DNA from 2 places in the Pedobacter africanus genome. Region 1 is predicted to be linked to the other one. Evidence: riboswitches for the same ligand, from Rfam matches in the RefSeq annotation. Region 1 holds a riboswitch; the other holds the start of a gene.

Region 1 (8,083 bases):
TGCGGTATCAAAGGATTGCTGGGTGCTTACCAGGAACATCTCCTCAGAAAATACGCCTTATTATGAATCGGGTGCCAAACTGGGTTATACGACCAGTGATGGAAAATTTGCAGCTGTATTGCTCTATCTGAACGGCTGGCAGCGCATTAACCGGCAGAACGGAAACAGTAAGCCGGCAGGTGGTGTACAACTCACCTGGAAGCCTGCAGCTCAGATTACGGTCAACTACAGCAATTATCTGGGCACAGAAGGTATAGATTCGGTGCGGGTAACCCGGTTTTATCACAATTTGTATGGCATATTCCAGCTTACAGATAGGTTTGGCCTAACCTTAGGTCTGGATTATGGTACACAGCAAAAAGAAAAGGGAAGTTCAGGGCACAATGAGGTCTTTTCACCGGTGGCCATAGCACAGTATATTTTTGCCGATAAATGGAAAGTGGCCGGAAGGGTAGAACATTACCACGATAAGAGCGGCGTTTTTATAGCCACAGGGACTTTAAACGGTTTTAAAACTACAGGTTATTCTTTAAATGTAGACTATGCACCCATCAGCAATGCTGTTGTAAGGCTTGAAGGAAAACTGTACGACAGCAAGGATAAAATATTTGTAAAAAATGAGAACCCGGTAAATACAAATGCGGCCCTCACTGCCAGTATTGCCATTTCTTTTTAAGCTTTAGTTTTTACAGGGCTGGCGCTGGTGTGGCTGGTCCTGTATTAATTTTGATAAATGAAATGAATAAAAAATTATGGTACCTTATCCCTGAAGCGTACATCATTATAAAATGGTAAAGGTAATGGAAGAAGAAAATAAATCCGGCTCTGTACGAAAATTCCTGGACCTGGTAAAAAAATCCAGAAGAGGAAAATTTAAGGTCTACATAGGCATGAGCGCCGGTGTGGGCAAAACCTATCGTATGCTGCAGGAAGCCCATGCCTTGCTGAAAAACGGGATCGACATAAAGATCGGGTATATAGAAACCCATAACCGCGTCGAAACACATGCATTGCTGAGCGGGATTCCGCTGATCCCCAGAAGAAAGCTGTTTTATAAAGGCAAGGAACTGGAAGAAATGGACCTGAATGCCATTCTTAGCCTGCACCCCGAAGTGGTTATTGTGGATGAACTTGCGCATAGCAATGTGGAGGGCAGTAAAAATACCAAACGCTGGCAGGATGTAGTGGATATACTGGAGGCGGGTATCAGTGTGATCTCTGCCGTTAACATCCAGCACCTGGAAAGCATGAACGAGGAGATCGAAAAGATCACCGGGATACCGATTACCGAAAGGATCCCTGACAAGATACTGGAACTTGCCGATGAGATTGTAAATATAGACTTAACTGCCGATGAGCTGATAGACCGTTTAAAAGAAGGGAAAATTTACGATCAGACTAAAATTGAACGGGCTTTAGGCAACTTCTTTCAATCCGACAGGATTTTACAGCTGCGTGAGCTGGCCCTGAAAGAGGTGGCCCATCACCTGGAAAGAAAGATCAGCCTGGAAATCCCCAAACAGATCAAGTTACGCCCTGAGCGCTTTATGGCCTGCATTTCAACCAACAATACCACCGCTAAAATTGTGATCCGCAAAACGGCCAGACTGGCATCGTATTACCATTCGCCCTGGATTGTTTTGTATGTGCAGAACAGCCATGAAAGTGGCGACAGGGTAAAACTCGACCTTCAAAGGCACCTGATCAATAATTTTAAACTGGCCACTGAGCTGGGGGCAGAGGTAATTAAGGTAAAAAGCAACCAGATTACGCAAACGATATTAAAGGTGGCGGAAGAAAAGGAGATCACAACAATATGTATCGGAAAGCCACATTTAAATTTATTCCAGATTATAATGAGAACTGCAATTTTTAACCAACTTTTGCGAAGTATTTCGTCGACCGAAACGGACCTGGTGATTTTGAGCTAGGTACTTAACAATGAAAACAATAAAAAATTAAGATCATGAAGATAAAAACAAAACTTCGCCTCGGATTTGGATTCCTGTTCGTGGTGATCCTCTTTTTTGGAGGCATTTCTTTATACTACATGAATGAAATCTCCAAAAGATCGAAGGTTATTCTTAAAGACAATTATGAAACGCTGAACTATACCAGTGAGATGCGTGCCATACTGGATGGGAACGGACTTCCCTTACCGGCAAAAGCTATGGCGGCTTTCGATGAGCAGCTGGCACTTGAAGGAAAGAATGTTACAGAAGCAGGTGAGGGCAAGGCTGTAGCAGCTCTGAAATCTGCTTACACACTTATGGTGAATCCGGCAGTTTCCCTCAGCGAAAAACAAGAGGCTTTAAATAAGGTTAGATGGCAGTTAAAGCACATCGACGATTTGAACATGAATGCTATTGTAAGGAAAAATTCGGCTGCTCAGGCTTCGATAGAGCGGGCAGCGATGTATGTGATCTTTGCAGCTTCGGTGTGTTTCCTGATCCTGTTTTCATTTATTGTGAACTTCCCTGGTTTTGTGGCCAACCCGCTGCGCGAATTTGCTGATGCGATCCGCGAGATCAGCCGGAAAAATTATAAACAGCGACTGGAATTTAAAGGCTCTGATGAATTTTCGGAACTGGCAGCCTCTTTTAACCTGATGGCCACCGAACTGAACAAATGGGAGAGCAGTAACCTGGCCAAAATACAATCGGAAAAGCTAAGGATTGAGACCATTATAGAGCAGATGCAGGATGCCATTATCGGGTTAAATGAAAAACAGGAGGTCCTTTTCATGAACAGGGTAGCGGCACAGCTGATGAACTTTGAGCAGCAGCAGGTATTGGGTATGGATGCCATGGAACTGCGGAAAAAGAACGACCTCCTAAACCGCATTTTACAGGAAAATGGGGCAGATAAACCCATGAAAATTTATGCCGATCATAAAGAATCCTATTTCCAGCTTGAACGCAGGGAAATAATAGTACCCAATTATGATGATAATGGCGACAATGCAGTGCTGCAAACCGGCAAAGCCGCGGGACAGGTTTATATCCTTAAAAATATTACCCAGTTTAAAGAACTGGATGAGGCCAAGACCAATTTTATCGCTACCGTATCACATGAGCTGAAAACCCCTATTTCTTCTATTAAAATGAGCTTAAAACTGATGGACGATGAAAGGGTGGGTGCCATGAATGCCGAGCAGAAAGAACTGGTACAGCACATCAGGGAAGATTGCGGTCGCCTGTTAAAGATCACTAGTGAACTGCTTGACCTTGCACAGGTAGAAACCGGGAACCTGCAGCTGAACTTTGTAAAATCTGATCCCCGCAAAATCGCCATTTATGCCATGGATGCTGTAAGGTTCCAGGCCGAGCAGAAATCTATAGAACTGGAACTGGTTTCGAAGAACAACCTTCCTCATGTCAATGTAGATATAGAAAAAACAGCCTGGGTACTGGTCAACTTTTTATCAAATGCACTGCGCTACAGTCCTGAAAAATCAAAGGTCATTGTACAGGTTATTGAAAATGCCGGTGCCATAGAGTTTTCGGTCCGCGATTTTGGGAAGGGGATTGAAGAACAGTATCAGAAACGTTTGTTCGATAAGTACTTCCAGGTGCCAACGGATGGCAATAATAAATCAGGGTCGGGCCTCGGACTGGCCATCTCCAAAGATTTTATTACCGCCGAAGAGGGTAATATATGGGTAGAGAGTGCATTGGGAGAGGGCAGTAAATTTTGTTTTTCATTACCTATAGCATCCTGATGGCTTCTTATAATCAGTTTTTTAGCTTACCTTTGCAGGGATAAGTTCTTTAATTATTTCTTTCATCAACCGGTAATGGTTTTACTTAATTGTAGATTAATAGGGAATCGTGTGTAAATCACGAACTGTCGCGCAACTGTAAGTAACACAAAGAGTTTTTACCCTTAGCATATCCACTGTTCCCCCTGGGGAATGGGAAGGATGGTAAAAATGTTACAAGTCAGGAGACCTGCCCTTACCGAATTGACATTGCTTTCGCGGTTTGAAGCAGAGGTTTTTTGGTGTCAGTCTTTGGTTACTCCCGTCATATTGACGCCAGGAGCTGTTTCCTGCTTAGGCTACATCCATTTTCCTTCTTTTTACTATCGCATCAGCATTGAGATTTCAGCAAAGAGCTTTTAACTGATTTTTTCATCAATTAAAAAGCAAGAAAATGCTAACAAACAATCTGGGCTACCCGCGCATTGGTAGCAAAAGAGAACTCAAAAAAGCCTGCGAGCAATATTGGTCAGGTAATTCTTCTATCCAAAGCCTGGTGCAAACTGGAAGGGACATCCGTAAACACAACTGGGAACTGCAAAAAGCCGCCGGGATTGACCTCATCCCATCCAACGATTTTTCGTATTACGACCAGGTGCTGGACCTTTCGCTCACTGTAGGCGCTATCCCTAAGCGTTACCATGAGGTGATCCTGAACAAGGGCAATTCTGAACTCGACCTGTATTTTGCAATGGCCAGGGGGTATCAGAAAGATGGACTGGACATTACTGCCATGGAAATGACCAAATGGTTTGACACCAATTACCATTACATTGTTCCGGAGTTTACAAAAGACCAGCAGTTTAAACTGTTTTCAACTAAAATCCTGGATGAATACAATGAGGCCAAAAGGCTGGGCATTAATACCAAACCGGTTATTATTGGCCCTGTTTCCTATTTGCTGCTGGGCAAGGAGAAAGAAAGTGGTTTTGAGCGCGTAGATCTGGTAAAAAATCTGCTTCCGGTATACCTGGAAATCCTCAGAAAACTGGAAGAACAACACGTGGAATGGGTACAGTTTGATGAGCCTTTTCTGGCCCTGGACCTTACAGGAAAAGACAAGGCAGCTTATGCTTACGTTTACGCCGAGATCAAAAAGCAGTTCCCCAAGCTGAAAATTTTACTGGCTACCTATTTTGGTGCGTTAAAGGAAAATACAGCACTTGCGGCCTCCCTGCCGGTACAAGCCATACACATAGACCTGGTACGCAGTCCGGAGCAGCTTGAAACTGTACTGGCCGATCTGCCAGATCAGATGAAACTTTCATTGGGACTGGTTGACGGACGTAATATCTGGAAGAATGATTTCAAGGCCAGCTTGTCATTAATTGAAACAGCATTGGATAGGGTAAAGGAAAACAGGTTGATTATCGGTTCGTCCTGCTCCCTGATCCATTCGCCATGCGACCTGGAGCTGGAAAACAATGATAAAGTCCTGACCCCCGAAATTAAGCAATGGCTTTCTTTTGCCCGGCAAAAGCTGGATGAAATAGTTAGCTTGAAGCAAATTGCTGCCAACTACCCCTCAGCAGCTGCTAAATTAAAAGAAAATGAAGCAGCACATCAAAGCAGGAAAACATCGGCCCTGATTCATAAAGCTTTTGTAAAGGAGCGGCTGGCAGCAATTTCAGTAAAAGACGATCAGCGCGGTAATCCCTTTGCCCTGCGCCAGAAATTGCAACAGGAGGCATTGGGACTGCCGTTGTTTCCTACAACAACCATAGGTTCTTTTCCGCAGACATCAGAGGTGCGCAGCTGGAGGGCCAGGTATAAAAAAGGAGAGCTGAGCCTTGCTGAATATGATGCACTGATTGAAAAGGAAACTGAAGAAACCATCCGTTTTCAGGAAGAAGCTGGGATTGACGTATTGGTACATGGCGAATTTGAACGCAACGATATGGTAGAGTACTTTGGGGAGCAGCTGGCCGGCTTTACCTTTACCAAAAATGGCTGGGTACAAAGCTATGGCAGCCGCTGTGTAAAACCACCGGTAATTTATGGGGATGTTTACCGTCCGGAGCCTATGACGGTACGCTGGTCGGCTTATGCACAATCGCTCAGCAAAAAATGGGTAAAAGGTATGCTTACCGGCCCTGTTACCATACTGCAATGGTCCTTTGTTCGTAACGACCAGCCCAGATCTGAAACCTGCACGCAGATTGCATTTGCCATCCGGGACGAGGTGAACGACCTGGAAAAAGCGGGAATTAAGATCATTCAGATTGATGAGCCCGCCATCCGGGAAGGCCTGCCGCTGCGCAAGTCCGATTGGCAGGAATACCTGCAATGGGCGGTCAAGGCTTTCCGTATTTCTGCAAGCGGGGTGAAAGACGATACCCAGATCCATACACACATGTGTTATTCGGAGTTTAACGACATCATTCAGCACATTGCCGATATGGATGCAGACGTGATCACCATAGAATGCTCGCGTTCCCAAATGGAATTGTTGGATGCATTTGCTGATTTTAAGTATCCGAATGAGATCGGTCCGGGTGTTTACGATATCCATTCTCCACGCGTACCCGCTAAAGAAGAAATGGTTGCCTTACTGGAAAAGGCCAGATCGGTTATCCCTGCGGCACAGCTGTGGGTAAACCCTGATTGCGGCTTAAAGACCAGGCACTGGGCTGAAACAAAAAAAGCTTTAACAGAAATGGTAGCTGCTGCAAAAGTACTGCGGGAATCTGTGGAAGAAGCTGTAACTTTGTAAAAAAAGAGGCAGGCGGTATGCCTGCCTTCTTTTACAGAATTACGTACGCACAAATGAGAATAAGGAAAAATGCGGTGATTACCGCGGTTGGGGGTTATGTTCCGGATACGGTTTTAAGTAACCATGACCTCGAAAAAATGGTGGATACCAATAATGAATGGATTGTTGCCAGGACCGGGATAAAGGAGAGAAGGATTGTGAACGACCCTGAAATTGCAACCTCAGATATGGCGACTTACGCCCTTAAAAGACTGATGGAAGACGGTAATGTGAGTCCGGACGAAATTGATTGCGTGATCGTGTCTACCTCTACACCAGATTATGTAATGGTGAGCACGGGTAGCATGGTGTGTGAGAAGGCGGGGCTAAAAAATGCCTGGGGTATTGATACCAATGCTGCCTGCAGTGGTTTTTTATATGCCCTTACGCTCGGTGCCAGCATGATTGAAAGCGGCCGTTGTAAAAAAGTAGTCGTGATCGGGGCCGATAAAAACAGCTCAATTGTAAACTATACAGACCGCAATACCTGCATCCTTTTTGGAGATGGTGCCGGCGCAGTTTTACTGGAGCAGACCGAAGAGCCGGTAGGCTTAATGGACAGCTTTTTCAGAACAGATGGCTCTGGTAAAGAAAATCTGATCGTTACTGCCGGGGGCTCTAAATTCCCGGCTTCACAGGCTACGCTCGATGATAAACTGCATTATGTGCGTCAGGATGGCCGCGTGGTATTTAAGGCTGCCATTCAGGGTATGACAGATACCTGCAATGAGGTGCTGAAATCGAACGACCTGGTGAGTTCACAGATCGACCACCTGATTCCGCACCAGGCAAACCTAAGGATTATTCAATCTGTAGGAGAATACCTGGGTTTATCTGCCGAACAGGTTAAAGTAAACATTCATCGTTATGGAAATACCACCGCTGCCACTATTCCGTTGTGCCTATGGGATTTTAGAGATGATTTTAAATACGGTGATAAAATGATATTGACTGCATTTGGCGCTGGTTTCTCCTGGGGGGCAACTTACCTGAAGTGGGGCACACTCAGAGAGAAGTAGAAATTAACCGTTCTCTTCTGAGGCCGGAACAAGTGGCGCGAAAAGCACCAATTATTCCTATGCCTCTTCAGAGAAGGTAAATTTCTTGTTATTGCATGGCTTGCTCAGCATTTGCCGGCCGGTCAGTCAGTATCACAACAAAATACTAAATGACAATAGAAGATAAAATACAGGAATCCGAGACCCGGATTTTTAAAGCAGTTTTTCCAAATACAACCAACCATTATGATACGCTGTTCGGTGGCACGGCCATGCACATGATGGATGAAGTGGCCTTTATTACCGCGACCAGGTTTAGCAGACAGCGTATGGTTACGGTAAGCAGCGACAGGATAGATTTCAATAAGCCGATTCCTGCAGGTACCATTGTAGAGCTCATTGGCAGGGTAAGCCACATTGGCAATACCAGTTTGAAGGTAAAGGTAGAGATCTATATCGAACAAATGTATTCAGACATCAGAGAAAAAGCCGTAACCGGCGAATTCTCTTTTGTGGCCATAGATGAGCATAAGAAGCCTGTTCCTGTTTTCAGGGGATAGGCTTCCCTTTTTT
Region 2 (8,083 bases), 120 kb from region 1:
GAAGGGGCAGTAAGTATCCTGGTTGGTCTTTCCATTCTGTTCTTTTTGCCTAAAGTTCAGGGGTTCATAAAAAAGGCTAAAGAGAATAGGACCACGCAGGTTATTGCCAAACCCTGGCAGGACATTTTCTACGTGAAGTTCATTCTGCTTACCACCATATTTATTACCTGTGCATTTTTAATGTTCAGGGTTGTACCCGTCTTTTTTAAAGAACAATGGCATATAGATGAATTTGCTATTGGTATTATTATGGGAATAAATGGGGCTGTCATTGCACTTTTTGAAATGATCATGATCAACAGAATCGAAAAAAGGCGCTCACCCATGTTCTTCATTATTATTGGTGCTGTTTTCTTTGCAAGTTCATACCTGTTGCTGAGCATCCCGCTCATCTTTCATATAGCTGTAGCCGTGCTGGTGATGATTGTTTTTACCGTAGGCGAGATGTTGGTGCTGCCTTTTATCAATACGGTGGTGGTTAGCAGGAGCAACGAGTATAACAGGGGATTGTATGCCGCAGGTTATACCTTAAGCTGGTCGGTTGCCCAGGTTGTTGGGCCGCTAACAGGCTTTTACATTGCCAGGGAACTGGGCTATAACTGGCTTTGGGCGGGCATTGCTTTTCTTTTGTTGCTGTGTGCCTACGCATTCAGGTTGCTGGATAAAAGACATTGATTAAATTTACAGTAACAAATTGTGTAGATTTAATTAAAAAGGTAATGAATACTGATATACAAGCTTATAATGATGCCCAATCTGAAGTATATAAAGAAATCTGCAACAAACTGGCTTCAGAGATCAACAAAAATCTTACTGAAGCAGAAAGTAAAATATGGCATGCACATCCGGTTTGGTTTTTAGATGGAAACCCTATAGTAGGGTACAGTAAATTAAAAGCAGGCATACGCCTGATGTTCTGGAGCGGGGCCGATTTTGATGAGGAGCAGCTTAAAATAAACACAGGTAAATTTAAAGATGCTTCCATAACCTACACCAATGCCGGTGAGGTCAATATAGCCGATCTGAAACGCTGGCTCGAAAAATCCAGAGGAATACAATGGGACTATAAAAACATAGTTAAAAGAAAGGGTGCACTGCTACGTTTGAAATAGATGCAGCTCAGGACTTAAAAGATTGCTTTTACGATCTTTACCATTGCAACAGCAAGCAGTCCTGCAATTAATCCTAACAATGTCTCCTTAATTATTGAAGGAACCGTTGGCAGTAAATGGTGTAAAAAGTCGATGTTATGTGCAAATATACCACCTGCAACCAAAATCAGGGCTATTGTTCCAACTACTGCAAGTATCCTGATGATGACAGGAAGTGATTTCACCAATATATGGCCCATGCTGGCAACCAGGCCTTTGTCGCCCGAGCGTTTGATCAGTTTATAGCCTGCATCATCCATTCGTACAATGATGGCAACTATACCATAAACACCAACTGTAGCCAGTAAAGCCACCACAGATACGGTTAGGATCTGCAGGCTAAGGCTTTCTGTAAGCACGGTTCCCAAGGCGATGATTACAATCTCGATAGACAAGATAAAATCAGTCATGATGGCCGATTTTACTTTTGCTTTTTCAGCATCCTTACCATCCTGTTTAATTTCAGCCACTACCTCATGGCCTTCTTTCTGGCGGTGAAAGAAGTATTCGATTATTTTTTCTACGCCTTCATAGGCCAGGTAAACCCCTCCAAGGATCAGGATGACTTTAATGGCAATCGGGAAAAATGCATTTAGCAGCAGTGCAATCGGAACAATAATCAGTTTGTTGATGAAAGAACCTTTGGTAATTGCCCACAGTACAGGTAGTTCCCTTGAAGAAAGGAAACCGGTAGCTTTTTCTGCATTTACCGCCAAATCATCTCCTAAAATTCCCGCTGTTTTTTTTGTTGCAATTTTAGCTGTTACCGCAACATCATCCATTAAGGCAGCTATATCGTCTAAAATCGCAAAAATGCCTGAAGCCATATGTTATTTCATTAATAAAGCCGCAAAATATCCTTTAAACCTGATATTGGGAAAAAAAGATGATAATTTATGATGTGCCCGGTTTGGTTTTTTTCTTTGATGACCTTGCTTTAGGGTTAAAAGCCAGGCAAAGGTCTAGCCAGTATTTTAGTTTGTTCTGGTTATCTAAGGCTGTATCCTCTACATAAACATAGTCTTTCATCACGCGGCCATTGCTCATCATATTCCTGCAGTTACCTTCTTCCAATACTGTTTCTACTTTTTCTGCACCAATGCGGCACAAGAGTTCTGTACCCGAAACGCAGATACACATTTTATCATCCACCATAAAGCATATTCCGCTAAACATTTCCTTTTCCGTCACATCATCACGGTCGGAGAGCAGGATGCGCACACGATTAGCTAGCTGTTCATTGTAGGCCATAGTTTTGGTTTTAGCTGTGCTTCAAATGTAATAAATTTGAACCGATGTGTAGCGTTTGGCTACTTTGTTACGTATAAGCACCAAACCAACCATTAATTGTATGATCAAACCATTAACCATTATCCTTGCTGTTGCTGTATTATTTGTTGTAAGCTGTAAAAAGAAAGAAGGGCCTACAGTTACTGAACTAGGAAATATGGCTGAAGCCAAGCTGAATGAAATTAAAACATTGAGCGCTGGTATACCCTGTGCCCAGCTAAACGATGTAGCCGTCAAAGAAATTTCTGAGGGCTGTTCAGCAGCTTATTATCTTGTTAAGTCTTCAGACCTGACCCGGTTTGAGCAATTAAAAAAAGAATATTTTGATTTGCTGCGCAGACAAACCGATGCGATGGTAAAACAAGGTATTATCATTGATCCTTGCTTTGAGTCTTACTGGATAGCAGAGCAGCCTATAAAAACAATCTGTAATTCCTTTGACCTCAAACTGATTACCTCTCAGAATATCAGTATCGAAGAGGCCAAGCCACTTGCAGACCAGACTTACCAGGAAATAAAAACTATCATAGATGCGCAGACCTGCACCGGTGAAGCAGACTGGACCTATACCGTTTTAATTAAAGATAGAATAGGAAACGTAGAATATGTACCTTATCTCAGGTCCAGGGATTATTCGGTACTTAAGAAAAAAATATCGCTTTACAATAGGTTAAGGGCCAGGATTATTACCGAGCAAGCACCGGCTGATTATGTTCCGAACAAATCGCAGGTAGAAAAGATAGAATGTGTAAATGGCAAGCCTGTAGTGAAACTGAAGAATTAAATCCGACCATATTAGAATTAGAAGGGGCTGCATCATTTACCTATGATACAGCCCCTTTCTCATTTGGGTTATTTAGTGGAAAACTGTAAGGTTAGGGAAATAGATCTTGGTAAAATCAGTAGTAACCCCATCTCCGCCATATTTGATTTTCTTAACCAGTTCACCGGTTGAAGCGTTGTAAATCAGCAGGAAATTAACGGTTGATGCGGCGCCATAGCCTTGTATCCCATTTACAACAATATAATCTTTGTTTTTATCATACCTGATAGCGCCATAAACCATAAAGGAATTTTCTGCAATGGTAATAAAAGGCTGTGCCAGCGATGCGGTATTGCCATCTACGTATTTATAAATGGCTTTTCCTGAATGATAAAAAACAGCATTTTCTTTTGTAGAAGCGGTAAGGCGGGTTGGCGCATCCAGGCCAAATGAGCCAACACTTACTTTAAGCGCTACACCGGTTGTATCCAGGTTGTTGTCTATTGCAATAAGACGGCTGCCCGTAGAGGCCCATACTTTACCGTTTGGCGTTTGTGCAAATCCGCGGTTGATATTGGAAAAGCTTTTTACCAGTGAATAGTTGCCGGCATTGACAATTTGAGCTCCATTACTTTGCAGTAAATAAACATAATTGCCATTTTTCCACATGTCGCCTGTATTTACAGCACCTACAGTGGTTAATTTGTTTTGTATGGTAAGTGAGGCCAGATCTACCTGGTATACACCATCGTTTGCACTTACCAATCCGCGGTTACCATCCACCTGTATCATGCTTCTCCAGTTGCTGGTTTCTGGCGCATAACGGGCCTCTTCTTTCAGGGTTAATGCATTTACTTTCACAATAGGGCCATTCATTTTACACATCAGGTAAATGCTGCCATTGATTACTGAAGCAAATTGCAGTGTGCTTGTTTTAGCAGCATTGGATAATATTTTATCAGGGTTTTCTTTCTCATATGCCCTTACTGCCACGGTATCATCCCCATATCTGTAAAAATTAACAGCGCCAGAGTTTTTCCCTATAGACCCTTCACCAATGATGAAGAAACCGTTTTCATAAGGGGCCACTTCCGGATCAACAGGGGTAGGGTCAGTGTTTTCCTTTTTACAGGCTTGTAAGGCTGCAGTTAAAAGAAGCCCGGCAGCAAAAAGTTGTTTAATGTTTAAGTGTTTCATGTATTTATTTATTGTTTGTTACAGTTTGCGCTGTCGGAAAAATGGCAAACGAACGGACATGCAATAAATACAGTACAATAACGCATCAATAGGTTACTATTAGTATCAATCGTGTTCTCATTCCAGCTTCAATCCCCGAAAGCTATGAAATCATTAATGCTGAAGGCAGGTCTCCTGACTTGCGCCCGGTTTTCCGCCTTCCCATTACACCTTATGTGGAACAGTGGCCAGATTAGAAAACCGTTTAAGCGCTTACAGTTGCGGGACAGTTACGGATTTTCACCGTATTCCCTTTTAATCCCGGGTGTAGATCCGGGAACCAAAAGCGTTGCAAAGGTAATAAAATAAGGGACATCTGGTAAAAATTACCTGGCTAAAGCCGAACAAAAGGCATCCAGAGTAAGATAAGTAAAGTTTTTTTTCTATAATTGACAATAAAACCACTCTAACCAGTTATACGCTAAATGAAAATTAAATCTCTTTTAATACTCTCCCTGTGCTTAGGTACAAAATTAAGTGCGCAGGTTACCGTCAACAATGCATGGAATAAGTTTTTTCAAAATGACCGTCAGACTTCCCGTGGCCTGTTCTTACAGCTCCTGAAAGATCCGAAAACACTTAATGATGCCTGTATAGGTCTATGCTTTATCTCGGAGATGGACAGGCGGAATGATGAGGCTTTTACCTATCTTAATAAACTTTATACAGGTTCTAAAAAGCCGGAACCCTATTTGTTTGCCTTATGGGGAAGTGCAGCAAATTATAGCGGGCACAAAAAATCTGCTGCGCAGATGTCGCATTACACCAACTTAACCCAAAGAAAAGACATTGACGGAACGCTGCCCGCAATGGCTTTTTCGCTAATCGGAAAACATCACCAGGAGCATAAAAATTATGAACTGGCAAATAAGGCTTATGCGCAGCTTGGGGAACTTGAAAACTGGTTAATTACAGGTGAATATGAGAATGTTTCTACCAGTGGATTTGACAAGGTATATGATGTTATAGACCACCCGGAACTTGAGGCGAGTTTTTCCGGGAAAAACAACCGGCGGTTTGGCTGGAGAACCGTGCCTTATACGAGGCTAGACAAATGGTTTGATTTTTCATATTATAACAGCTATAAAAATTCTATTCAGTTTGCACAGACCTTTGTAAAAAGCCCTGCAAGTATTACGGCTCAGTTAAGGACAGGTGTTTCTGGTTCTGTTAAGGTCTGGGTAAATGACCAATTGATATTTAGCGAAGCCGAAGAGAGAAATAACGACCTGGATTCCTATATCAATTCAATAAAATTGAATGAAGGGTATAACAGGATACTTGTTCAGATCGGGGAGAGTTATGCGAACAGGTCTAATTTTATGATCCGTATAACGGACGAAAAAGGAAAAGCACTGACCAATATCAGTACTACAGCCACACCTCAAAAGTATACCAGGGAAACAGCTTTTGTATCTACCAATATAAAACCTGTGGCCTTTAATTACTTTGAAACAGAGCTGAAAAGGCAACCCAATAACTACCTTAACCAATTGATGCTTGCAAAGCTTTACCTCAGACTGGGCAATATTTATGAATGCAGAATCTTGCTTGAAAAGCTAAAGAAGCAATTTCCGCAGAGTACCTATCTGAATATAATGTTTATAGATCTGTTTTCGAAAGTAGACAACAGAACAGGTATTGAGATGCTCCAGGAAGCCATTAAAACGAATGATCCTGAAAGCGCTTACGCACTTGAGCTTATTTACAACGAGTATCTCAACCAGAAAGATTATAATAATGCAGCTGCTATTATTACCAAACTGGAAAAGATATACGGCGAGAATGAAAATATCTACATGAAAAAAATTGCTGTTTCAGGGAAACTCAAAAACCACCAGGAGACAATTGATCTTGCAGAAAAATCATACCTGCGGTTTCCAAACTTTCCGGATATTGTAGGGGTGAAATATGCTATCGAAAAAGAAGTTAAAAAGAACCCGAATGCAACAGCAATTTTAGAGAAATATGTTGCTGAAAACGATGATTACTCTTCAGCAAAATACTTGGCCCAGCTCTATTTTGATAAGGGAGAGACAGAAAAGGGGTTATCAGTTTATAAGGACGAAATAAAGAACGATCCAATAGCTTTTGCTGTATATACAGACCTTGCGGCGCAGTATTATAACCTGCAACAATATGCTGATGCAGAGAAAGTGTACTTACAAGCTTTACAGATCGATCCCAATGACGCCGATACCTATGCTTCACTTGGCCACATATACAACGCAAATAAAGAAAAGGAAAAAAGTATCCAGGCCTATACTACAACGCTACAGATAAATCCGAACAATTATGACGCTATACAGGAATTGAGGAGATTACAACAGAAAAAAGCTGTTTTTGATTATTTTGAGCAGCCGGATATCAAAACGATTATCGGCGCTGCACCAAAAGCGAGTAATTATCCTGAGGACCAGTTGCTCGTTTTGCACAGAGAAGTGCAGAAGGTAGTTTATGAACATGGCGGATCCGAAGAAAAACATTTTGATGTGACAAAAGTGCTTACCCAAAAGGGCCTGGAATCTTTTACTGAGTATTATATACCCTATAATAATGATCAGAACTATAATGTTGAAATTGCTGAGGTTATTAAGGCTAACGGGACTAAGGTGCCGGCAGAACAAAATCAGAACCACCTGGTGTTTACCAATCTTGAAGTAGGTGATGTAGTGAACCTCAGGTATACGATTGAAAACTATTCGAGTGGGCAAATGGCCTCACAATTCTCAGATTCATTTTATTTCAGCTACGGCTTGTCTTTCATCAATAAGAAATATGCTTTACTGATACACCAGAATAAGCCGTTTAAGTATGTCTTTTCAAAAAATCCAATCGATCCTGTAAAGACAAAAAAGGACGAGTTCGACCTTTATGTATGGGAACAGCAAAATCAGAAAGCATTGCTTTATGAAGATAAAATGCCTCCTTCTGAAGATGTAGTAAACAAACTCTATGTGTCTTCTATCCCAAACTGGCAGTTCGTTGCAGACTGGTATAACAATATTGCAACGGCAAAGGCACGTAGCAGCTATGAGGTAAAGCAGGTGGTGAAAGAGCTCTTTGCCAATCAGAAAAATACAGATCAACTTACAAAAATCAAGATGATCTATAATTACATCACGCGTAACATTGCTTATAGCTCAATACCTTTCAGACAAAATGGAGTAATTCCTCAGAATCCCGCTTCAGTGATCAATACACGCATTGGCGACTGTAAGGATGTTTCTACACTATTTGTAGCCATGTGTAAAGAGGCGGGAATAGATGCGACGCTGGCTTTGGTAAGCACGCGCGATAACGGGCAAAGTACCCTGCCGCTTCCTAGTATAGACTTTAACCATTGCATTGCAAAGGCAATAATAAATAAGCAGGATTACTGGGTGGAGCTTACTTCAGGAAGTTTGCCATTTAACACCTTTAACACTGGTTTTATCAATTCGAACGTATTGGAGATTAATAAAGCGTCCAATGAACTGATCAGATTTAATCCTTCACTGAGGGGGCGCAATACCTTCAGCTATCAAACGGTAGTGAAAATTGACAATGCCAATATGATGGTTTCTGAAACCAATCAAAATACCGGATCAGCGGTAAGTTACCTGCGTTCTGTATTTACAGATCTCAGCAGCAAGGACCAGCT

What was found. A riboswitch is a leader RNA that binds a small molecule or an ion and turns the genes downstream of it on or off. The one in region 1 is predicted to bind cobalamin.
Region 2: it holds a riboswitch for cobalamin, as region 1 does, so the genes downstream of both, B9A91_RS15275 (DUF5074 domain-containing protein) here and metE (5-methyltetrahydropteroyltriglutamate--homocysteine S-methyltransferase) in region 1, are expected to answer to the same signal.

What each region holds. Positions count from the first base shown of each region.
Region 1 is NZ_FWXT01000002.1:94,964-103,046, forward strand. Features, by position in the region: gene B9A91_RS14755 (porin) at 1-676, shown strand, start outside; gene B9A91_RS14760 (sensor protein KdpD) at 801-1,931, shown strand; gene B9A91_RS14765 (HAMP domain-containing sensor histidine kinase) at 1,967-3,721, shown strand; cobalamin riboswitch at 3,781-3,972, shown strand; gene metE (5-methyltetrahydropteroyltriglutamate--homocysteine S-methyltransferase) at 4,155-6,473, shown strand; gene B9A91_RS14775 (beta-ketoacyl-ACP synthase III) at 6,527-7,531, shown strand; gene B9A91_RS14780 (acyl-CoA thioesterase) at 7,681-8,070, shown strand.
Region 2 is NZ_FWXT01000002.1:212,156-220,238, forward strand. Features, by position in the region: gene B9A91_RS15250 (MFS transporter) at 1-675, shown strand, start outside; gene B9A91_RS15255 (DUF1801 domain-containing protein) at 720-1,112, shown strand; gene B9A91_RS15260 (DUF808 domain-containing protein) at 1,127-1,978, opposite strand; gene B9A91_RS15265 (TfoX/Sxy family protein) at 2,046-2,402, opposite strand; gene B9A91_RS15270 (hypothetical protein) at 2,503-3,225, shown strand; gene B9A91_RS15275 (DUF5074 domain-containing protein) at 3,298-4,401, opposite strand; cobalamin riboswitch at 4,549-4,740, opposite strand; gene B9A91_RS15280 (DUF3857 domain-containing protein) at 4,866-8,083, shown strand, end outside.